2 regions of the Brochothrix campestris genome follow, and region 2 is predicted to be linked to the other one. Evidence: riboswitches for the same ligand, from Rfam matches in the RefSeq annotation. Region 2 holds a riboswitch; the other holds the start of a gene.
The links. A riboswitch is a leader RNA that binds a small molecule or an ion and turns the genes downstream of it on or off. The one in region 2 is predicted to bind thiamine pyrophosphate.
Positions count from the first base shown of each region.

Region 1: linked by a shared signal. The riboswitch ahead of ACJYYY_RS00795 (ECF transporter S component) and the one ahead of tenA (thiaminase II) in region 2 are both predicted to bind thiamine pyrophosphate.

Region 1 covers NZ_CP175511.1:147,553-160,175, forward strand. The annotation lists gene ACJYYY_RS00755 (beta-glucosidase) at 1-916, shown strand, start outside; gene ACJYYY_RS00760 (MBL fold metallo-hydrolase) at 957-1,574, opposite strand; gene murQ (N-acetylmuramic acid 6-phosphate etherase) at 1,780-2,673, shown strand; gene ACJYYY_RS00770 (PTS transporter subunit EIIC) at 2,686-4,140, shown strand; gene ACJYYY_RS00775 (MupG family TIM beta-alpha barrel fold protein) at 4,231-5,277, shown strand; gene ACJYYY_RS00780 (MurR/RpiR family transcriptional regulator) at 5,316-6,161, shown strand; gene ACJYYY_RS00785 (energy-coupling factor transporter transmembrane protein EcfT) at 6,210-6,953, opposite strand; gene ACJYYY_RS00790 (ABC transporter ATP-binding protein) at 6,946-8,346, opposite strand; gene ACJYYY_RS00795 (ECF transporter S component) at 8,333-8,911, opposite strand; TPP riboswitch at 9,021-9,123, opposite strand; gene ACJYYY_RS00800 (biotin transporter BioY) at 9,257-9,805, shown strand; rRNA gene ACJYYY_RS00805 (16S ribosomal RNA) at 10,438-11,985, shown strand; rRNA gene ACJYYY_RS00810 (23S ribosomal RNA) at 12,287-12,623, shown strand, end outside.
Region 2 covers NZ_CP175511.1:313,620-326,242, forward strand. The annotation lists gene ACJYYY_RS01620 (replication protein) at 48-800, opposite strand; partial or broken gene ACJYYY_RS01625 (IS3 family transposase) at 3,399-4,528, shown strand; gene ACJYYY_RS01630 (hypothetical protein) at 4,654-5,253, opposite strand; gene ACJYYY_RS01635 (hypothetical protein) at 5,395-6,147, shown strand; gene ACJYYY_RS01640 (IS6 family transposase) at 6,740-7,420, opposite strand; TPP riboswitch at 7,709-7,806, shown strand; TPP riboswitch at 7,869-7,967, shown strand; gene tenA (thiaminase II) at 8,042-8,731, shown strand; gene thiM (hydroxyethylthiazole kinase) at 8,712-9,455, shown strand; gene thiD (bifunctional hydroxymethylpyrimidine kinase/phosphomethylpyrimidine kinase) at 9,452-10,267, shown strand; gene thiE (thiamine phosphate synthase) at 10,257-10,871, shown strand; partial or broken gene mobV (MobV family relaxase) at 11,373-12,078, shown strand; gene ACJYYY_RS01670 (hypothetical protein) at 12,122-12,343, shown strand.

The DNA of each region.
Region 1 (12,623 bases), 170 kb from region 2:
ATTAGTAGAACTGTTAAGCGGCGCCTATAATCCGAGTGGTAAGTTGAGTGAAACATATCCGCTTAGTTATGAAGATGTCCCCTCAGCTCCTTATTACCCGGGTAAAGAAGCCACCTCTGAGCATCGGGAAGGTCTTTTTATCGGCTATCGTTATTTTGATACGTTCAATGTACCGGTTCGTTACCCTTTTGGTCACGGTTTGTCCTATACAAGCTATCGTTACAGCGACTTTAAACGTGAGGAGTTAACGGTATACTTTACAGTGACGAACACCGGGACGATTGCGGGGGAAGAAATTGCTCAGCTTTATATCCAAAAAGAGCAGTCACGGATGATTCGTGCCAAGCGAGAGTTAAAAGGGTTTGTGAAGGTGGCATTGGCGCCAGGAGAAGCAAAAGCAGTGAGCATCACCCTCAAAGAGAGTGATTTTGCATATTATAGCGTGGTGAAGCAGGCATGGGCAGTCGAAGAAGGGACGTATACGTTGCAAATCGGGAGTTCTATACAGGCGATTCATCTCAGTGGCACGATTGAGCGTTCAGGTGAAAATGAAACAGAGGAGTATGCCCTCAGTCGTTTTCCACAGTATGCAGCAGGCAACATCCACGCGATTCCGGATGCTGAATATCGGGAGTTGTTAGGTTATGAACCACCGGCACCCCTATGGAAGCCCGAAGCTGCTTTAGGGATGAATGATACGATTGCACAAGCAAAAAATAAAAATTGGTTAGGTAAACTCAGTTATGGTTTGGTCATCTTCGTGAAAAAAATATTAGAGTTACTGAAACAACCGTTATGGGCCAATAATATGTATTTTGTGTTGAACATGCCGTTTCGCCAAGTGGAACGTTTTACGGGTGGGAAAATTAGTCGTAAAGCCGTGTTACGTTATTTACGTTGGGTGAATGGCAAATGATTAAAAAAAAGGAACTGCGCGAAGCAGTTCCTTTTTTGTTCTAATTAAAGTAAGGATTGGTGGCAATTTCAGTCCCAATCGTTGTCGCCTCACCATGGCCTGGATAGGCCGCAAAGGTTGCTGGTAAGGTAAACAGTTGTGTGCTGATTGATTGTAGCAATTGCTGCTGATTGCCTAAGTATAAATCAGTGCGACCCATGCTGCCTTTAAAGAGGGCGTCACCACACACGACAAAATTGTCAAAGACAAAGCTCACGCTCCCTGGTGAATGTCCGGGAGTTTCGACACAATAAAAGGTGATGCCCCCGAGTGTGTAGTCTGTGTGAGACACAAGTAACTCCTCAGCTGGTGCAGCCACCAAAGCGTTACCACTATTAGCGGATAAGTTAAACGCAGGATTGCTCAACCACGCTTGCTCAATCGGGCTAACGTAGACCGGAACGTGATAACGAGCCCGTGTTTGTTCGAGTGACTCAATATGATCGTAGTGGGTATGTGTTAAAAGAATAGCGGCGGGTGTTGTGTCTGTGGCAGTAATCGCAGCCGTAATTGCCTCGAAATCTTCGCCCGGATCGATAATCAAACAGTGTGATTCATTGTGAATAATGTAACAGTTTTCGGCGATACGACCGTTAATAATACGTTTAATTGTTAGCATGAAAAAACCTCCTCAATGTTCGTTAAGTAAAGTATAGCATGAACTAAAATAAAGCGGTATTTTTATAAATGTATAGGGAAGTGACAATCTTTTGAATGAATTGTGAAATAAAATTACTTAATAAAATAAAAAAGTTGAAATAATATTTCAGAAGAAGTACAATAAAGATGTAAACGGATACAGTCGAATTAGAGGAGTGGGAAAAATGATTGAACATTTAAACACAGAAAAACGCAATGAGAGAACAGCTAACTTAGATCAAATGTCAGTACACGAAATTTTAGCAGTGATGAATGAAGAAGATAAACGGGTACCGTTAGCGATAGCGGAGCAATTACCGCAGATTGAAGCTGTCGTTAAAGCGGTTATCACCGTCTTTGAACAAGGAGGCCGTTTATTTTACATCGGTGCCGGAACAAGTGGTCGTTTAGGTATTTTAGATGCGGTTGAATGCGTACCAACGTTTGGAACAGAGGCAGAAATGGTACAAGGTTTAATCGCTGGTGGAGCTAAAGCGATTAAAGATGCAGTTGAAGGGGCAGAGGATTCAACAGAATTAGCTGTGGCCGATTTACAAGCAGTCAACTTAAATGAAAAAGATATTGTCATTGGTATTGCTGCAAGTGGACGCACACCTTATGTCATCGGTGGCTTAGACTATGCGACAACAGTTGGTGCAATGACGGCAAGCATTGCCTGTAATGCACCCGCTGAAATTAGCGCGCATGCACAATTAGCGATTGAAGTTGTCCCAGGTGCTGAAATTTTAACGGGATCAACCCGCTTAAAAGCAGGTACGACCCAAAAATTAGTGCTCAATATGATTTCAACAACAGCGATGATTGGCATTGGTAAAGTTTATAAAAACTTAATGGTTGATGTCCGTTCAACCAATATCAAATTAGTGCAACGTGCTAAAAATATCATTAAAGACGCAACCGGTTGTGATGAAGCAACGGCTGAACGTGTTTTCGAAGAAAGTAATCATCACGTTAAAACTGCGATTGTTATGGTATTAACAGGGATGGATTACACCGCAGCAACAAAGAGTTTAGTTGAAAGCAAAGGCTTTGTCCGTCGGACATTACCTAAATTGTAAGGGGGAGCATAGATGAGTAAAGAAGTTGAATTGGCACAACGGATTGTTGAAAAAATTGGTGGTCTCGACAATATTAAAATCGTGAACCATTGCATGACGCGTGTCCGTTTATCATTGCGTGATAATGAGCAAGTGCAGATGGATGCGTTAAAGCAAGTTAAAGGTGTCATGGGTGTTGTTGAAGAAGACACGATTCAGATTATCGTCGGTCCCGGAACAGTTAACAAGGTGGCGAAGGCGATGACCGACATGACTGGTGTTGAACTCGGTGCTGAAATTAAAACAGCCCAAGCAACAAAAGTGAGTGGTTCAAACCGTGAACAAGTCGAAGCGATTGCATCGGCCAATAAAGCGAAGTATAAAAAAGGTGGCAACGGAGCGATGAAACGCTTCTTAGCGACAATCTCGGGTGTTTTTATTCCCCTCATTCCGGCCTTTGTTGGTGCGGGCTTAATTGCGGGTGTTGGTGCGATAATAGCCAACATGATTGTGGCAGGTAAGTTAGATGGTAGTCAATGGTCTGAAATTGTACTAGTGCTGAATGTCATTAAAAACGCGCTGTTTGCCTTCTTGAATATCTATGTCGGTATTAATGCGGCGAAACAATTTGGTGCAACCTTACCGCTCGGTGGTGTCATCGGTGGTGTCATCTTACTTAATGGTGTGACACCCGACCAAACGATTCAAAATATTTTCACGCATGAAGCATTGCTTTCGAATCAAGGTGGCATTATCGGCGTTATTATTGCGGTTTATCTGCTTTCAATCGTGGAAAAAGGCTTGCGTACCTTTGTGCCGAATGCGATTGATATTATTGTGACACCAACGATTGCTCTGTTAGTTACGGGTTTAGCAACAATCTTTTTAATTATGCCCGCCGCAGGTTACGTCTCAGATGGGATGTTAACAGCGATTAACTGGGTGATCGGTACCGGAGGTGCAATTTCTGGTTTCTTACTAGCTGTCCTCTTTTTACCGATGGTAATGTTTGGCTTACATCAAGTGTTAACCCCAATTCATATTGAAATGATTAATCAAGTGCATATGACAACGTTATTGCCGATTATCGCAATGGCAGGTGCTGGCCAAGTCGGTGCAGCGATTGCTTTATGGGTTAAATGTCGCAAAAACAAACCGTTTACAAACATCATTAAAGGTGCGTTGCCAGTTGGAATTTTAGGAATTGGTGAACCGCTCATTTATGGTGTGACATTACCATTAGGTCGTCCGTTCATTACCGCTTGTTTAGGTGGTGGGATTGGTGGCGCTGTCATTGGTGCCTTCGGTAATGTTGGTGCGATTGCCATTGGACCATCGGGTGTCGCGCTCATTCCCCTCATTCATGACGGAAAATGGCTCATCTATGTGTATGGTTTACTTGCAGCTTATGCTGGCGGGATGATATTAACCTACATCTTTGGTGTACCAAAAGAAGCGACGAAAGCAGTCGCGGCCGAAACGGAATAAACGGGACGTAAGGCTTGTTAGAGCGTCCAACAGTGTATAAATGAAAACGTAGACTTAACAGGTCTACGTTTTTTTAAAGGAGGAGAAAAGATGTTAGGTTTTTTAATTTCATTAACAGAACAAACGGTAGCCGAAAACAAGCGATTAATTGAACGGATGGCACAAACGGGGAGTCGTTATGCGTTTACTTCATTGCAGATGCCTGAAGAAAAACCAGCGGACCTCCAAGCGGTGTTGCTTGAAATTGGCGCCTGTTTAAAAGCGCATCAGGTGCAATGGATTGCCGATGTCTCACCGATGACGTTTGAACAGTTTACCTTGAATCGCTTAAAAGCGTTTGGTTTTACCGGTTTGAGGATTGATGATGGAATTTCAATGGCAGACATTGCGGCCATGACCGAAGAATGGCAGATTATTTTAAATGCGAGTACATTAACTGCGGCGGATATGAATGACTTGATGAACAACCATGCGCACATGAATCGGTTAGCGGCTTGGTACAATTATTACCCACGTCCAGAAACCGGCTTGGAACGTGAGGCGTTTATAAAACATACGGCCTTTATTAAAAGTTATGCGATTGAAACGGGCGCATTTATTCATGGTGATGGTAAACAACGGGGGCCGATATATGCCGGTTTACCGACGTTGGAAGAACACCGTGACCTTCATCCCCTTGCCCAATACCTTGATTTACGTGACTGTGGTATTGATACGGTATTGGTGGGTGATTTATCGTTGCAGTCAGCCACGATGGCACAGTTTGAACGATGGTTTACCGATCAGCTCCTGTTGTTACATGTCGATAATCAAAGCGACTTTGCATGGCTCGATGATGTGTTTCATGTGCGTCGGGATGTGGCGCGGGATGTGATTCGGGCAGCGGATAGTCGTGTGCGTTTAGCGCAACGCTATCATCCGATTGCGGCCGAACAGACAAATGAGCGTTTACGTGGCTGTATCACAATTGATAATGCGGCGTATTTACGTTATGAAGGTGAAGTTCAAATTATGTTAACCGATTTGCAAGCAGATTCGCGAGTGAACGTATTGGGGCAGGTAATTACAGGGGAGCACTCATTGTTACGATTTCTTAATCGTCCGGGTACCGCTTTCGCTTTTAGCGCTGTAAAATGATAAAATAAGCGCAGGAGTTGTTGAACGGAGGGATTGGAATGAAAGGTATCATCAGTCAGCGAATTGCAATGAACATTAGTAATTTATCGAAGGTTGAGCAACAAGTCGCGCAACTTGTCTTGGATCAAGGAAGTGCATTGATGCAGTTATCAACCCAAGAAATCGCGAAAGAGTCGCAGACGAGTCCAGCATCAGTCGTGCGTTTTTGTAAATCAATGGGATTGAAAGGTGTACCTGAGCTGAAGTTGGCGCTATCGGCAGAAGGGGCGCAAGCCAAAATGACGGGTTATTTTGATATTGTCGCAGATGAGCCCGCTGCTATTTTGATTGAGAAATTGAAAGCGAATACGATGCAAACGGTGGAAGATACATTGGCTCTCATTGATGTCGCACAGTTGCAAGCCATTGCGACAGCACTGACGCAAGCCGAAACAGTGTTTGTCTATGGAATTGGTGCTTCTTGGCTTGTGGCAGAAGACTTTATGCAAAAGTGGTTACGGATGGGGAAACATGTGCATGCTGTCCAAGACATTCATTTGATGGCGACGATGATGGCGACTGCCCAAACACCGGCCTTGTTTTTAGGCGTTTCATACAGCGGTGAAACACCAGAGGTAATCAAGCTACGCGATCGTGCCATTGAAAAGGGTATTACAACGGTGTCTTTAACGGGCTTTGGCAGCAATACGTTAAACCGTGCGAGCGATTATGTTTTGCAAACCTCGCATGCGCCGGAAGCCTTTTTGCGCAGTGCAGCAACAAGTTCGCGAACGGCCCAATTGTTTATTATCGATGCCTTATTTTATGTCTATGCGGCAATGGATGTCCAACATACCCAAGCAGCGTTGCAAGAGACACGTGCAGCAATTAAGGCATTAAAATAAAAGAACGTCTTCCTTATCGACCTTTCGATAGCGAAGACGTTCTTTTAGTTAGGTTAAAAAGAGACAACTGCCGATAACAACAAGCCAAAGGAGTACGTAGTAAAAATCGTTGCGCGAATAAGTTGTTATGTAATAGAAGGAACGTGGTCCTTTTTTAAATTTCTTGGCAGACATCGCGACTGATATTTTAAACGCGCGTCGAATCGATTGTGAGAGCATCGTGATGCTGTAACGCTTCAATTTAGCAACGAGTCCGGCTAAGCCATGCTGTTTATGCATGCCCCGTACACGCATTGCTTTTGTTAAAATCGTAAACTCTTCCAGCATAATCGGCAGTAATCTAAAAACGGTTAGAAAGCTATAAGCAATAAACGTCGGTACGCGAAATTGTTGCATCAGGGCATAAAAAAAGAGGACGGGATTTGTCGTTGTTGCAAAGGATAGACCGAGCAATGAAAAATACAAGGTCCGAAGCATAATAATACTCCCGTTCAGCAGGCTTTCACTCGAAATCCGCCACCACCAAAACTGGAATAAGACATCATCACCGAGTCCGAAGAGCATGACTGTAATACCACTTGTAAACGACAGCAGCAAAAAGGGCAGTAGTAAGCTAAGGCGCCAACGCCATTTCATCGGTGAAAAGAGTAAATAAAGTAACAATGCACAACCGACCAATGCGCCAAGTGTTGTAAGTGAATGAATGAAAAGTGTTGAAATCGTAATGGTGAAGAAAATTAAAAATTTCAAGGCGGGGTTGACCCGTTCGAAAAAGGACGTAGGCTTAAGCATCGGAGGTCGCCTCCTTTAAAGTCGCGATGCCATCTGTTACTTCGAGCACAGCAGTGGCATAACGGTTAATGATTTCTGGTTCATGCGTAATCATGAGAATGGCCATCCCAGCCTGGCGCCATTCTTCTAAATGTTCAATCAGACGAAACGTATTACGGGCATCTTGGCCGAAAGTCGGTTCATCGAGCAATAACAGTGTTGGTTGTGTAATGAGACTACAGGCCACGCTCAACCGACGTTTTTGCCCCATCGATAACGCTAACGGGTGCAAATCTTTTTTTGTAGTGAGGTTAAAGGACTGTAAAAAAAGCCCCAAACGCTCATTTTGCTCTGTAGCACTTAACTGGGTAAACTGCAGCCCATAGGCTAGCTCACTCTCAACTGTATCACAAATAAATTGGTAATTCGGATTTTGGAAGACAAAACCGCAGTCATCTTGCGAACCTTCTGAAAAAGTAAGGTGACCACTTGTTTTTAACAAACCACGGATGCCTTCAAGCAAGGTTGATTTACCAGAACCATTCTCTCCGGTGACACATAACCAGTCGCCGGAGTTGATTGTCAGTTGCTCTAGTGAGACAACTGCTTGTTTTTTTCGTTTGACGGTTAGGTTGTTAATGTTGAGCAGAGGTGTCGTTTGGGTGAGTGTGATTCTCTTAAAGGCAGGCGCCTGATCCCAACTGTTCGGGTGCCAAATACCGGCAGCTTCTAAAAAAGACCGATGGGCTGTTAATACGTGTTCGGTTGGTCCGTCGGCGACGATTTTACCATCAGCATCGATAATGACAACGCGTGAAACAAAATCAATGACTTCGGTAATCTTATGTTCAACGATTAGCAGCGTTTTCTCACTGGTCACGTGTTTTAGTTGTTGCCAAAAATAACGAGTGGCAGCGGGGTCAAGCATTGCTGTCGGTTCGTCTAGATAGTAAAAGTCACTTTCGAGCGCGAGCAAACTAGCCAGTTGTAAACGTTGCTTCATCCCGCCAGATAAGTTGTTAATTGGTGTATGAAACGGTGCGGTCACGTTGGCTAACTTTAAAAAGTGGCGAATCCGTTCTGGCATTTCGGCTGAAGGGCGTTGCTGATTTTCTAACACAAAGGCAATTTCTTCATCTGTGTAGGGCATGTTGAATTGTGAATCAGGGTCTTGAAAAAAGTAAGCGGTATTTGAAGGTGTGTTGGACCAGTCCCATTTTGTTGGGATGGTGATGATATCAGGAATAACCCCGGCTAACACTTCGAGTAAGGTTGATTTTCCGGCGCCACTTGGTCCAAGAATCAGAATTTTCTCACCAGACGTATAGCTGAAATCAAGTTGTTTTAAAAAAGGTTGAGACATGCCAGGAAAGAGCAGTCGGAGGTTTTTAACGCCATAATTAGTCGAGGGCATCGTAATCATCCTTTGTAATCGGTCGTACTAACTGAGCGACCCCGGTTTTTTCCATCGTTTTGGCTAAGTAAAAACTTAAACAACCGGCAATCAGAATAGTACCGACTACACGGAAGATAAAAATTAAGAGTAAGGCCCATGGTTGTACAGCTAAATAGCCGTAGGGCCAATCGATTAAAAAGGACGCCAAGCAAGCAAGTAGGCCCGCAATGATGGTGGTATCCATTGTGAAACGATTGTAACGAGTCGCTATGAAGATTAATTCACAGGCTATCCCTTGACCAATACCGTAAACGAAACTTTGCATCCCTAAACCACCAGCGAAGAAGGTTTCGATTAAGGCTGCAGCAGCTTCGGCAATTAAGGCGACACCGGGTTTACGGATGACGAGCATTGCAAAGGGGCCAGCCATGAACCAAAAACCGTAAATGACTTGCTCTAGCTGTAAGCCAAATGGTTTTAATAAATCATAAGGAACATTACCAACTTTATAAAGAAGGCCGAAGACGAGTGCGATAACGATAGCGACTAAAATATCTTTTAATGTGAGTTGTTGCGTTTTCATCGATTAATCTCCTCTTTTCTTAAATTAAGGCAAAAAAAGCCCGCTTACAGCAGCCAAATACAAGGCGGTAAGCGAAACGAAGGTGTGAGAGTATGAACTCACAGCGAGATAATCGACGTTTCCACTTTCCTACGCTGGTATTAACCAAATCAGGTTCAAAGGGATTAGACGAATGTCTATCTCAGCTAAAAATAGCACCCCTAGTGGATGGATATAAGTTGCCTAAAATATAACATATAAAAAAGGGTGATGCAAACACCTTTTATGTTAACTGTTATCAAAAAAAGTTGACATTGTTGGGTGAGGTCGATAAACTAAGAAGATAGTAAAAGAGGAGAGTGAGCGATGAAAACACAGGCCATAGCATATATAGGTATTATGTTAGCTGTACTAATTGTTTTAGGTTATGTCCCACCAATTGCCATTGGAGTAATCCCTGTTCCGATAGTGATGCAAAATATGGGGATTTTTTTAACTGGATTATTGTTAGGGCAAAAAAAAGGAACGATTACAGTATTGCTTCTATTAATAATGGTAAGTATAGGGTTGCCTGTGCTTAGTGGTGGGAGTGGTGGAGTTGCAGTTTTCTATGGTCCAACTGGTGGTTATGTGATTGGCTACCTTATCGCTGTTACTGTGATTGGCTACGGGCGTGATAGATTATCATCCAAAGTAAATTTCATACGTTTGTTACTCCTAACGCTTTTCGGAGGGGTTTTTATTATCGATCTCTGTGGCTCCATTGGATTGCATTGGCATACGGGGCTCTCTTTAAAAACGGCACTGTTATCGAATGTAGTCTTTATTCCGGGAGATTTGATTAAGGCGGTTATCAGTGTAATCGTAATGATGCGAATGCCTCAACAAATGCGGGTTAAACTAATGAAGGCCTAAGTATGTGCATGAGAGGGTGTTGTGTTCTATCTTCGGTGTAAGTTGAAACACCTGTATGGTGTGAGGTTGAACACAAACGCTGTCGCTTCACCTTCTCGGAGTCGAGTGCCATCAGCACACTCACTTTAAAGACTCTTTTTGTGAAATCAATTAGTTAGAAGCAAACAAAGTGAAAGATAAATGAAGGCGATAAATTTTAGTAAGGTGAAATCTTTCTAATAAATAGTTGAAAAGTATTGACTTGATAGCTAAAATGTTATATTATATAAAAGTTGCATCGAACAGAAAAGTAGGCAATCGAATGTGAAAAGAGTAACAACTAAATGTTGAAAACACCTTGACACGTATGAGGTTAACATGCTATACTGATTAAGTTGCATTAGAGAAAAACTTTTCTGAACAAACTAAAGTGTTTTAGAAAGTTGTTGACTTTGATTAGAAGATGCGATATAATTAAAAAGTTGTCAGCGGGAGTTGATAACGATTGACCTTTGAAAACTGAACGAACAAAAAGATGTTATATGCTTAAACTCTTAGGAGTTTAACCAATTAATTTCGTAACGACAACAAGTAATAAATTTTTAGCTAGCGAACTAGTTAAGGATCATTTGACGGTTTAAACACCGTTACTTTTTAACGAGAGTTTGATCCTGGCTCAGGACGAACGCTGGCGGCGTGCCTAATACATGCAAGTCGAACGAACGGATAAGGAGCTTGCTCCTTTGAAGTTAGTGGCGGACGGGTGAGTAACACGTGGGTAACCTGCCTCACAGCTGGGGATAACATCGAGAAATCGATGCTAATACCGAATGTGCTGAACATCATAAGATGTTCAAGTGAAAGACGGTTTCGGCTGTCACTGTGAGATGGACCCGCGCTGGATTAGCTAGTTGGTAAGGTAATGGCTTACCAAGGCGACGATCCATAGCCGACCTGAGAGGGTGATCGGCCACATTGGGACTGAGACACGGCCCAAACTCCTACGGGAGGCAGCAGTAGGGAATCTTCGGCAATGGACGAAAGTCTGACCGAGCAACGCCGCGTGAGCGAAGAAGGCCTTCGGGTCGTAAAGCTCTGTTGTTAGAGAAGAACAAGGGTGAGAGTAACTGTTCACCCCTTGACGGTATCTAACCAGAAAGCCACGGCTAACTACGTGCCAGCAGCCGCGGTAATACGTAGGTGGCAAGCGTTGTCCGGAATTATTGGGCGTAAAGCGCGCGCAGGCGGTCTTTTAAGTCTGATGTGAAAGCCCCCGGCTCAACCGGGGAGGGTCATTGGAAACTGGAAGACTTGAGGACAGAAGAGGAGAGTGGAATTCCAAGTGTAGCGGTGAAATGCGTAGATATTTGGAGGAACACCAGTGGCGAAGGCGGCTCTCTGGTCTGTTACTGACGCTGAGGCGCGAAAGCGTGGGGAGCAAACAGGATTAGATACCCTGGTAGTCCACGCCGTAAACGATGAGTGCTAAGTGTTAGGGGGTTTCCGCCCCTTAGTGCTGCAGTTAACGCATTAAGCACTCCGCCTGGGGAGTACGACCGCAAGGTTGAAACTCAAAGGAATTGACGGGGGCCCGCACAAGCGGTGGAGCATGTGGTTTAATTCGAAGCAACGCGAAGAACCTTACCAGGTCTTGACATCCTTTGACCATTCTGGAGACAGAACTTTCCCTTCGGGGACAAAGTGACAGGTGGTGCATGGTTGTCGTCAGCTCGTGTCGTGAGATGTTGGGTTAAGTCCCGCAACGAGCGCAACCCTTGATTTTAGTTGCCAGCATTAAGTTGGGCACTCTAAAGTGACTGCCGGTGTAAGCCGGAGGAAGGTGGGGATGACGTCAAATCATCATGCCCCTTATGACCTGGGCTACACACGTGCTACAATGGATAATACAAAGGGTCGCGAAGCCGCGAGGTGGAGCCAATCCCATAAAATTATTCTCAGTTCGGATTGCAGGCTGCAACTCGCCTGCATGAAGCCGGAATCGCTAGTAATCGTAGATCAGCATGCTACGGTGAATACGTTCCCGGGCCTTGTACACACCGCCCGTCACACCACGAGAGTTTGTAACACCCAAAGCCGGTTTGGTAACCTTCGGGAGCTAGCCGTCTAAGGTGGGATAGATAATTGGGGTGAAGTCGTAACAAGGTAGCCGTATCGGAAGGTGCGGCTGGATCACCTCCTTTCTAAGGAATAGGAACACACCTTCGGGTGTGACAAGTTACATTAATTGTTGTATGACATCTGCTTGTTCGTTTAGTTTTGAGAAGTCAATCTTCTCATTTATGTTTGTTCTTTGAAAACTGAATACTAATTGATATGAAATAGAAAGACCAAGTAACAACCGAGACTCATTTTAGGTGATTTATAATCATCAGGTCGTATCGCACGACCAACCAGACATATGTTCATTATGTCGAACTAAAAACCGTAAGGTGATTAGTAAAGAGGCGTTAGTAGTTGTTTAACAACGAACACAAATCTGAAGGTTAAGTTAGAAAGGGCGCACGGTGAATGCCTTGGCACTAGGAGCCGATGAAGGACGGGACTAACACCGATATGCTTTGGGGAGCTGTACGTAAGCTTTGATCCAGAGATTTCCGAATGGGGAAACCTACTATGCTTGATCGCATAGTGTCTACAACTGAATACATAGGTTGTTTGACGGCAGACGCAGGGAACTGAAACATCTTATTACCTGCAGGAAGAGAAAGAAAAATCGATTTCCTGAGTAGCGGCGAGCGAAACGGAAACAGCCCAAACCAAAGAGCTTGCTCTTTGGGGTTGTAGGACATTCTACACGGAGTTACAAAGGAAGCGTTTA
Region 2 (12,623 bases):
AATCAAGCGTAAATCAATTAATTTTTTATTAGTGAAATGTCTCTTACTTATACTTGTACCGAGTACTGACATTCGTATGATTCTTGGTATTCCTTAACACCTAAGGCTTGTAATTCTGCGTTTTTTTGACTCTTTTTGTACTCTTCAATTGTAGTTATAGTTGGAAGGCATAGAGCTGACTCAAGTTGAATTTCATCTACCTGTAAGACTTCCTTTCTTTTATCTCGACTATGTCTATAGCTTGTAACGAATTGATTGATAAGAGTGTGTTTAGTATTGATAACTCTGCTCCAATTTGATGTTTCTTTATCTGCATATTGACAGAGTCGCCAGAACTCTTGAATGTCATTTTCTATGATGAATGCTCGTATTTCTTTTAAAATCTCATTCATCTCTGTTTTTGTTGGCTTCAGTAGTTCTTCAATATCAAGACCGTTATAAGACTCAATCTCTTGTTGGTCATATTGATATTTTTCTTTATCTGATTTATTACTATGAGTAAAGTGAACAACTGAACCAACGAGTGAAACACAGACTTGAGGATTTGGAGCACGTAGTTTACCAGTTAGTTTAAGCATTTGCTGATAAGACTTCAGTAGAGAAAATTTGATAACTACATGATAATGTGGTTTTAGAATACAACCATTAACATCTACATCTTTATCATGTAGTGGACTATGTGCCCAAGGGACACCAGTCTCTGTTAATATCTCTTTCCAGTTTTCTGGTGCACTATCTAGATAAATGATAAGTGTCCAATTTCTTGCTCTAAGACCTGCATTCTTCTTTTTGTTATGCATCATTATTGCCTCTTTTCTTTAAATTTTTTATAACTCAAGTCCTTACTACACATTAATTTCTCTTTAAAAGGGCGTCGATTGCTTTAAGGGCTTGGTTTCTTATTAGGAAACCAGTGTTAATCCCTTGATACACTCGACTTTTCACATTAAAAACGGTGGAATCCTTTGAGAGAGTTAAGGTGTAGCGGGTTTCAGAGACGTTCAAAATTTTTTAGGGGGTCGTAGTTTCATAAGGCATCAAAGAATGTTATTAAAAACTGCGACTAGCCCCAAATACCCCACTAGAGAGCATTTCTAATTGACTTCGACTTCAATGCCTTTAAAAATCATCTAGACGTCACCTTGAAGCTTGTATAGCTTTTACTTAGTACTAGTTGTACATTTTCCTTAAACAAGAACTTATGAAGAAAAATCATACAACTTGTACTCATCTGTTGAGCGGTTCTACTCAGTGGCTATCACCTCCTTAAATGGTTAACTATGCTTTGTTAACTTGTATAAATGTTACTGTTTCTTTAGTACTTCTATAGTATTCAAAACATCTAAATAAATGTCAAAAAAAGTTTAATCCCTACAAATCAACATCTGATGCTTTTTAGAGCACCTAGCTATGTCGTATTTCTATCTATCCTAAAGCATCCAGCTCTCATTAAAATTTTTCTGACTATGTATCTAACTGTTTACTAAATTACATCTGACTGCTGTATCTAGGCTTACCATCTTTATACCTCGAAAAGGTATCAGGAGTAATACGTCTGTTCTACAGTAGGACTTGATGGGGTCTATCTAGCTTTGGGCAGGGTAATGCGTAGCCTGTTAGCTTTATTACTCTATCTATTAGGTATAATGTAGCTTGAATTATCTATGGGAAATATAGAAAGTTATATTTGAGGGTTAGCCTTGTGGTTTAACTTAGTTTTGCAGGAAGTAAGGTTGATTTGGTCATTTCAGTTATGGTTCACATTGGATGTTGGGTTTATGATGAGATAGGACTGACCGATTATTTATTTGTACGATTATCTAGGCATCTGAACTCGAAATAAGTTGTAAATGAGAGTTATCATTTACAGTTTATTATGCAAATCAGTTTAGCTAGATGGTCAAAAGCAGACATCTATTTTGCAATCAGTTTATCTATATTATGAAAAGCTTATTTATGCTTTAGAATCAGCATAGCTAAGATATAGAAAAGTAGTTCTAATTGCAAGAATAATCTAAGGTGCTAAAATTACACTATTAATAGAAGAAAGTGGTATTTAATTTGATGAGTTGTAAGAGACTTAGAGGTGATAAGAAGCTTTGCGATAGCAAATAAGGCATGTTGGGTTTGGGTTCTTGTTGTTTGTCTGAAATTCATCTTGTGGAAGTTGAAAGATGAATTGTTCTGACTGCGAATAATGCCACTATCTTAGTGAGGGCACACACTTTTTTTCTCCCTGTACCTGTTTCGGTATGAATTTCCAAAAAAATGTGTGTGGGGGGTGGTGAAAATTCATCCTTGGCAAGATGAAAAATCAAAGTTAAATTTCATATTGCCTAATGTGAGTATGAAAAAACGCTCTAGCTGATTTAGCAAGAAGGAGTTACTTTTCACGTTAAGAGGGGGGCACAGGCTCCAGTACCCTAAGAGATCGGTTCTCGTTCTAAATTTGGATTAGTTGCTTTAGAACGGAAGGGAAGAAAGAACGAGTTACAAATAAAGGCTTAAAATGCCAAATAAGAAATCAAAGGACATCATTAAGAGGTTGTTTAAGAAGTGGTTTGAGTTATTAGTTACTATTTAGTCTGATAGGTCTTTAACAACAAGTGAAGAAAATCCATTGAAATACAATCGTGAGCTTTGAGGTACAAGAAAGGGAATATACCTTTAGAAAGAGTTGATTCTGTCTTGATTCAAAAACTATTTGAGGGTGGAACTATCTACTTAATCATGACAACTGACCTTTTTGAGACAGAAAGATAGAGGATATATAAACATCTAATCAAAATATTCAACCATCTAGCCTAATTTCACTAGACAAGCGTTTGAATAAATGCTATACTTTGTTAGTAATCAATACAAGTAGAGATATATTGAAAGAGATAGTGCGAATGTGTTCTTGCTATTAATTTCTATATGTAACCAAATAGTTTCCTGAAAGACTAAGTTGTAATCAATTCTAATTGGTTATGGATGACTTAAGTCTTATTTAATTTTATGTAAGAATATCAAATCGGGTCTCTGGCTGAAACTCAAAATCCTGTGACCGCAAGGTCGTGTCGGTTCGACCCCGACCGCCGGTATACTTAGAACCCCAACACTTTTCGGAGTGTGAGAGGGTTCTTTTTTTGCGTATAAAAAGAATTGATAGACCATTTCCACTCAGAGATGATTCACTTAACTCAGTTAAGTGAATCGGATTCGATATTATCAATTTTTCAAATTATAGAACCAAACATCTGTATTCGTTATAATAAAGGTGTAGAATAGTTGGTTGGTTTGTTTGCATGAACTAGTTTTCTATATAATACAACGAATATTGGATAGGCTACACTAAGTTAGACAGAATAAATGAGGGCTTGTAAACTAAGACTACTAATAAAAAGGAGTGTGCTACTATGCCACGTCAACGTCGAACATTTACGCCTGAATTTAAACTGCAAATGGTGAAGCTTTATGAAAATGGAAAGTCACGTGCTGATATTGCTCGTGAATATGATTTAACCCCTTCGGGATTAGATAAATGGATTAAAAATCCTCAAGCTACTGGCTCGTTCGCAGCTAAAGATAATCGAACAGAAGATGAAATAGAACTAGATAAATTACGTAAAGAAAATCAGCGGTTACTAATGGAGAATGATATTTTAAAGCAAGCGGCGCTGATCATGGGACGAAAATAAATGTGATTCGTAATAACGCTCACCTTTATTCGGTATCAGCAATGTGTGCCGTCCTCGAGATTAAAAGGAGCACCTATTATTATCATATAAATTTAGATGCCACTTCGCAGCGAAAAACAGAGGACATCGCACTTTTAAAAGAAATTGAACGGATTTTCAAAGAAAGCCGTAATAATTAGGGTACGCGTAAAATCAAAAGAGAATTATTAAAGTTAGCTGAACCTAAACATGTATCAAGACGCCGAATTAGCCGCATAATGCATTCGTTAGGTTTAGTTTCAAACGACACTGTGGCTCAATTTAAACCGCAAAAATCACGTTCGAATGAGGCACTTATAAGAAACGAGTTAAAACGTGCGTTCATTCAAGAAAAAGAATTAGCTGTCGTTGTAAGTGATTTAACATACGTTCGTGTCGGTGGAAAGTGGCATTATGTATGTTTATTTGTAGACCTTTTCAATCGTGAAATTATTGGACATAGTGTAGGAGAAAACAAGACTGCAAGTCTTGTCTATGAAGCATTAGCAAGCATTTCTGCAAATTTAAATGACATACAGCTGTTTCACACGGATCGAGGGAAAGAATTTGATAATCGGTTGATTGATGAAGCGCTTGAAACATTTAATATTCAACGTTCACTAAGTATGAAGGGTTGTCCTAACGATAACGCTGTAGCGGAAGCAACATTCAAAGTGTTTAAAACAGAATTCGCAAACCAAGCTCACTTTTCCAATCTTAATCAGCTGGAACTTGAATTAAATGATTACGTTCATTGGTTTAATAACATCCGTATTCATGGAACATTGGGTTATTTAACGCCTACCGAATTTAAATTACAGCCCTTATAATTTTTGTTCAATTTACTGTTGCCATTCCAAAGCAACAGTGTTAAAACAATGGTATCTCTATCTTATAATAATCTAATGATATAAAATTAAAACCACCAATCTAAATTTAGATTGGTGGTTTTAATTTATTTATATATAGCTTTATTATACGTTTTTTTAGTAGTGTAATAATTTTTATTATACTTTTTATTAGCTCCACACGGATTAGTAACAGTTACTGTTTTAGTAGTTTTATATGCATCACCATATATTGCTGGGCGCGACCACTTTTTAGCAGAAGCAGAAATAAATGTCCCTGAACCTGGAGCGGCAACAGATGCAGATACACTAACACCAAAACCACTTAATCCAACTGAATAATTTGAATTTTTAGTACTAAAATAATACCCATTAACTTTATCCCATTTTTTAAATCCTGGATGGTTAGATATGAACTTATTATTTTTTATTTTTTCTGTTTTTATCGTCTTATAACTATATCTTAGCGCACATCCACTTCTAAGAGTCGGTGCATTTTCTTTCAAAATATTCCCTTCAGAATCTGTAACGAAATTATCCGGTAAATCTGAAAATTCACTTACCAAATAACCTTCGTTGTTATAGTATTCATTTACTAATTGTGGTTCGAATTTAACTTCAGGTTCATTGGCATCCGCAGATACGACACTAAAAATAGAAAATAACATTACTAAAGATAAAACAAGACTTGCAATTCTTTTTTTCATAATTTATCCTCCTAAAATATTAATTATATGTTTACTATGATAGCGCATACATATATAATTAGTTATAGTATAAACGGAACGGTTATACATTGCAACATCATGTTTAAAAGATGTTGCTAAACTATATTGGGAGGAATTAATGTGAAGAAAACAATAGTTTTAGCAATTATTTTAGTTATATTTTTAATAGGATGTTCTAAAGGAAGAGTACTAGAAGTAGGAGTAGAAGATAGTAACGGCATTAAATTTGATGAAAAAAACAAACTAACTAAAGAAGAAGATATACAAAAGTTATTGAAAATTATTGAAAATAGTAAAGTTTCAAGCAAAAAAGTAAAAACAGCGCCAGATTATATAATTCATATTAGCAACCTGGAAGAAAGTACCCTTGAAACAGTTATGTCAATATGGTTTGATGGAGATTTTTTAATTGTTAGCAACTCTAAAGATACAAAAAACAAAAAAATAAATTCTGAAGATACAAAAACATTGAAAAATCTACTCCATTTGAAAGTGACTAAAAAAAGCAATGCCATAACTGACTACGATAATAGTATAGATAAACTAAAGACAGAAAAAAGAATTACTGAAATTAATGCAAATTCATTCATTGATTCCATCAATAAAAAAAGGGATGGGTATTATTATATCGGACGAAATGACTGCGAGTATTGTCAAGAATTCCTTCCGAAATTATCAAAACACATGGGAACTGAAAGTATCAATTTTTCTTATTTAGATAGCAATAAACAAAAAGAATTACAAAATGAAAATTTCGAAAAGATAATAGATACTTTGAAGTTGGAAACTGTACCTGCGTTATTTAAGATATCCAACGGTAAAATAACAACATATGATACTGATAAAGACCAATTGAAATCTTTTATAAACTGACCGTATTACATAAGTTATCTGAAGTTCGAAAAAGTTGCTGGACACGAAAAATAAATCACGAACTCAGATGCTTAAGAAATTCACATATAATTGAACCATTTTTATAAATATGCAGATTAACTTCTCATAATGGCTAATTAGGTTAACTAAACCATGTCTGAGAAACCCATTCTAACAGCCTTTAGAACACACATGCCCACAATCACCCATACACGTCTTATACATCGCTGTCACAGCAACGTTTTCAAATGAAAAACTGATCACCGTTTCGTATAATTCCTGTATGACACGTGATCGTTCTTAAATCACAAAAAAACACAGCCGTCTCTCACGAGATGACTGTGTTTCTTTATAATCATATAGCTTAACTTGCGACAGTTTAAGCTCTTTTATTTTAACATATCCTTACTCTTTTGTTTCATTTCAACGTTTTGTAACATATGTCACAAAAAAAACAGCCAAATGTCACAAGATTCACAACGTGTAAATGTTGTTAAATCAACGTTTTGACCCTCTATTTTGTTCGCTTGGTCGCATTGGTTCTGTTGCAAAGTTTTAAGTGACACAAGCTCTTTCTCTCTATTATGATTGATTAAGCTGGAAGTCCTAATAATTCCTTAATTTCAAGACAGACGGAAAAGCCGAAGAGATTACCTTCTTTTCGGCCCTTTTTATATAGTGCATGAATGGTTTCTATCCCTTTGATCGTATTAGCAGTCGTCCTTAAACTCTGATACAATCTATTCCGCCTTTTTATGAAGCGATGATCTTGTTCAATCAAATTATTCAGGTATTTAACGGTCCGATGCTCGGTTTTTAGATAGAATCCTTTCTCTTTTAATTTTTTTAGAGCACTATAAAGAGAGGGAGCTTTATCCGTGACAATCACCTTTGGTTCTCCAAATTGCTTACTTAAACGTTTGAAAAAAGCATAAGCAGCCTGTGTATCTCGTTTTTTTCGTAACCAAATATCTAAAGTAGTGCCTTCGGCATCAATCGCACGGTAAAGATAATGCCATTCCCCTTTGATTTTGATGTATGTTTCATCCATTTTCCAAGAGTAACAGGCTGTTTTATTCTTTCTTTTCCATATTTGATAAATGATAGGACCATACTCTTGTACCCATCGATAAATGGTGGTGTGAGAAACTTCAATACCACGATCAGAAAGGAGTTCTTGTACATCACGATAACTTAAATGATAGCGAAGATAATAACCAACAGCCACAATAATCACGTCTTTTTGAAATTGTTTCCCTTTAAAATGGTTCATTTTCGTTCCTCCAAGTTTATTTTTCTATTATTATACCTTATTTGAAGGATCGTTTAAAACTTTGCAACAGAACCGAAAAAAGAATGTATATACGTGATATAAGAGCTATCTATGACCGATGCAAAAATGAAAAATACAACTAAGGAGCTGTTAATTATGACAACAATAAAGTAGGGCTTGAATGTTCCCAAAGCGGTGTTGGGAATGTTTATGATAATTTTGAGTATTGTACTTGTTTTAGGTAAGCTTGTTAAAATTCATTCACTCTGATACACTAAAACTAATTAAATGCATTTGCAGGGGGACACATTGGTGTTGAAAAGGTTAAACCTGACCCTTAGAACCTGACCGTTAATACGGACGTAGGGAGCAAAGTACATAAGAATGATAAATTTGTACTTACTTAGGCTCTGCGTATTTTTACGTGGAGCCTTTCTTTTTGCAAATACTTTAATTGCGGGGGGACACTTCGGTGTTGAGAAGGTTAAAACCTGACCCTTAGAACCTGACAGTTAACACTGACGTAGGGAGCAATTAGTGGTGTAATCTACCCTTTTTTGGCGTCTCTATTTTAGAGGCGCCTTTTTGCGCTTACGTCCACCATTTAAAGGAGGACTATGTATGGAGTTTTGTGAAAAGGTAAGGAAGGAAATGAACGTTTATTTTGAGGCGAGTTTTGACCATCCATTTGTACAAGGGATTGCAGATGGCACATTACCATTAGAAAAGTTTAAGTTTTATATGCTTCAGGATGCTTATTATTTGAAGCATTATACAAAAGTATTAGCACTTGCAGCAGCAAAAGCAACAAATGATGAAGACGTTCAGTATTTTTTAGAAACAGCCAAATTTATACACGAGGCTGAATTAGAATTGCATCGTAAAACGTTTAAGGATTTAGGGGTAACGGCTGAGGAAATGGAACAATTTGAGGTAGCACCAGCTGCCTATAATTATGTCAGTCATATGTATCAATCTGTTTTTACAGGAGATGTAGCAGAAGCATTCGCAGCCATTTTGCCTTGTCCATGGCTATACCAAGAAATTGGGCAAAAACTAAAATACGCATCGCCAGATATTCCATTATATGCAGAGTGGATTGCTGTATATGGCTCAGATGAAATGAAAGATACGATTGACCAGCAAAAAAAGATGATGAATCGATTCGCATCGGAGCAGTCACTGAAAGAAACAGTATTAGAAGCACATTTTAAGAAGAGTTGTTATTATGAGTGGCAGTTTTGGGAAATGGCTTGGACGAAACAAGATTGGATTGAGGGGGTGTATCATAATGAGCCTGCAAAAAATTAATCAACAAAAACCGCTTGTCCATTGCATCACGAACTATGTCGTCGCAAATTTTACAGCCAATGGTCTACTCGCAGTTGGGGCATCTCCTGTTATGGCGGATGCACAAGAAGAAGTAATGGAAATGGCAAGTAAGGCAAATAGCGTATTACTAAATATTGGGACATTAAATGAACAGACGATTTCTTCGATGCGACTATCTGGTCAAAGTGCCAATAAGCATCAAGTACCCGTTGTATTTGATCCTGTTGGTGCAGGGGCAACAGCTTATCGTACAAAAACTACGCTTGATTTACTCCAACAAATTCAAATGCAATTAATCCGTTGTAATGTAGGAGAACTCGCAGCAATTGCTGGTGTGGAATGGGTATCAAAAGGTGTAGATAGTGGGCATGGCGCCATGGATGTGAAACAAACAGCCATGTATATTGCACAAAAATACCGTTGTTTCGTCATCGTAACAGGTGAGAAAGATGTATTAACAGATGGTGTACAAGTATGTGAAATTGCTGGTGGTCATGAAAAAATCACAAAAATGACAGGTACAGGTTGTCTGCTGAGTGCGATTTGTGCAGCTTTACTGGCAAGTAGTACAGAGCCATTAACAGATTTGGAACAGGTGTTAATTGAATATAAAAAAATAAGCGAATGGGCTTTCGGAGCGATTGGCACGATGCAAGAAAATGTGCTGAACTATTTAGAATTAGTTGCGGAGGGAAGCATATGATTGCATGTACAATAGCAGGTTCAGATAGCGGTGGCGGTGCTGGGATTCAAGCCGATTTAAAAACATTTCAGGAATTAGGTGTGTTTGGCACATCGGTCATTACCGCATTGACTGCACAAAATACGCTAGGTGTGCATGGGATTTCGCCTATAACATCATCGTTTGTACAGAGACAGTTACAAGCAATTCTTACTGATTTTGATGTGAAAGCAATCAAAACAGGTATGCTATTTGATGCAACAATCATTGAAGGTGTTGTCGATGTTTTAAAAAATACGTCTATTCCCTTAATTGTCGATCCTGTCATGATTGCAAAGGGAGGTGCCAATTTATTGCAACAACAGGCGGTTCGTGCGATGCAAGAGCAATTGATGCCGATTGCCTTTATGTGTACACCGAATATACCAGAGGCGGAAGTTTTGACGGGTAGAACGATTCGAACGCAACAAGATATTCAAGCAGCAGCAAATGATTTACTAGCGTTAGGTGTACAGTATGTTGTCATGAAGGGTGGACATCTTGAAGGACTACATGCGACAGATATACTATTTTGGAAAGGTGGGCAATTCAGTGTCGCGACACCTCGTATAGATACAAAGGATACGCACGGAACAGGTTGTACGTTTTCAGCTGCCATCACAGCGTTACTCGCAAAAGGATTCCCTTTACAAGAAGCCATCATCGAAGCGAAAAAGTTTATTCATTTAGCGATTAGTCACCCCTTACATATCGGAAAAGGGCATGGACCGACGAATCATTTTGCGTATAAACAAGTTCAAGGGAAATGCGAGGTAATGACACATGAACCGTAATGTATTGGGCGTTTATTTTATAATGGGGTCACAAAACAGTACGGAACCACTGGAAACGTTAGAAAAAGCGTTACAAGCAGGGATCACGTGTTTCCAATTGCGTGAAAAAGGCGAAGGGCGTTTAAAGGGTGCAGCTTATGAAAATTTTGCAATGGCTTGTCAGAAACTGTGTAAAGCCTATCATGTGCCTTTTATTGTGAATGATGACGTTGAATTGGCTTTGAAAATAGAGGCTGATGGAATTCATGTAGGGCAAGATGACACAGCCATTACTGAATTTCGGTCACTCGCTAAGGATAAAATTGTAGGCGTTTCTGTACACAATGAACAAGAGCTAGCTTTTGCTATACAACAAGGGGCTGATTATGTAGGAATCGGTCCAATTTATTCAACAAAATCAAAGTCTGACGCTAAACCACCTGCGGGACTAGATTTTTTAATTAGGGCAAGAAGGCAGTATTCGGATTTCCCGATTGTAGGAATTGGTGGCATTGATGAATCAAATGCTCGCCATGTTCGATTAAGTGGCGCAGATGGTGTAGCGGTGATTTCGGTAATTTGTGAAAGTCCAGATATTAAAAATACAATCAAAAATCTAGGTTAAAAGATGATTAAGAGAATCGATTAACAAATTATCTATATGCAAATAGAGGTGCTCTTAAGTAGCTCTATTTGCATATATGATATTAAGACAAAAGAAGTTGGATTAGTATGCTATGAAAGCTTATAAGATTTCTAGTAAACAATTAATACATACGATTACAGGCAAAATAAAATGGAGAAAATATTTTTAGTGATTATCTATTTATTACAAGTCAATAACGCAGCCAAAGCGCTGTTTGGGAATGTTTTTATTTTTAGAAAAGTAGTTGGTGGCCTACCGCATTTTGCGGTAGATCGCCAACTACTTTTTTGCTTTTGACCTGTCGGAAACCATGTGCGCTCCAGCACGTTTCCGGCTCGGGCGACTGCCCGACTAGCCCTCGGCAAAGCACACCTTTACGGACGTAAAGTATAGTGTGATATACTTTACATGGAAGTTGGGAACCGTAATCGCTGTAACCGCTGCACTATTTAGTACTATGAAAATAGGAGTGATGACACCATGAGTTATGTAGTCGTGCATATGCAAAAGATAAAATCACCCGCTTTAAAAGGCATGCAGTTTCACCACCCACGAGAACGAGAAAGCCGAACGAATTTTGATATTGATGAAACCCGTTCGCATGAAAATTATGATTTGGTCAACGAAGAACCGATTGACTTTAATAAACGAGTAAGTGAAATTATTGAATCGCAAAAGACAGGTTCGAGAAAGACAAGGAAAGATGGCGGTACTAGTCAATGAATTATTGGTGACGTCCGATTCCCCATTTTTTGAAAAGTTGTCTGAAGCGGAGCGTCAGAAATTTTTTGAGGAAATCTTGAACATTTTTGCGGAGCGCTATGGCAAACAAAATATAGCGTATGCGATGGTTCATGTGGACGAAAAAACACCACATATGCACGTTGGCATTGTGCCAATGCGTGATGGAAAGCTACAAGGTAAAAACGTCTTTAATCGTGCAGAATTATTGTGGATACAAGACCATTTTGCAGAAGAAATCAATAAGCATGGCTTTGACTTGCAGCGTGGCGAAAAAGGGCTGAACCGTCAACATATCGAAATGCAGATATTTAAAAAAATGACGATGGAACAGGAATTAAAAGAAATTGAATCGCAGCTGCTTGAAAAGCAAGGTGAGCTTTCGGGACTGGATGAAAAAATTAATGTGAAAGCTCAAATGAGCGAAGCAATTAGAGACATGAAATTTGATGTTAGTTCTCTTAATGTGAGAAAGCAAACGAAAAAATTTGACTAAGCAGCTTCAAGCTGCTCATAAAGAAATTCAATCATTGAAAGCAAAGAATCGGGATTTAGAAAGTGAAGTAACATGGTTAAAAGCGTTTGTAAGCGATTCTAGGACGTTTAAAACGTTTGTTGAGCTGATTAAAGACCGAGTAGAAGATAGTGAAGTAAAACGAATCGAGAATCGTGAAAATCCACCTAAGCGAAACCGTGGTATGGAACGATAATTAGTTCGCCATCTTTCCAGGCAATCTGATTATCGTGGAATAAAAAAATTTGTTTTTTAAATAAAAAAATTATTTTTTTTATGGTTTTAGGAACGATTTGAGCGTAGCGAAAATGAGTTCATTCTTTTACTTGATACATACCTAACTATTTCGGCACGGAATTGTTAGGTATGTGAGGTCTTTAAGCCTTGTCGCTCTAAGGCAAAAAAAAAAAGCGATTTGCATTTTCTAGCATACTGTTTTATACAACGTATATGTGAAAAATCAAAAAATCGAAACG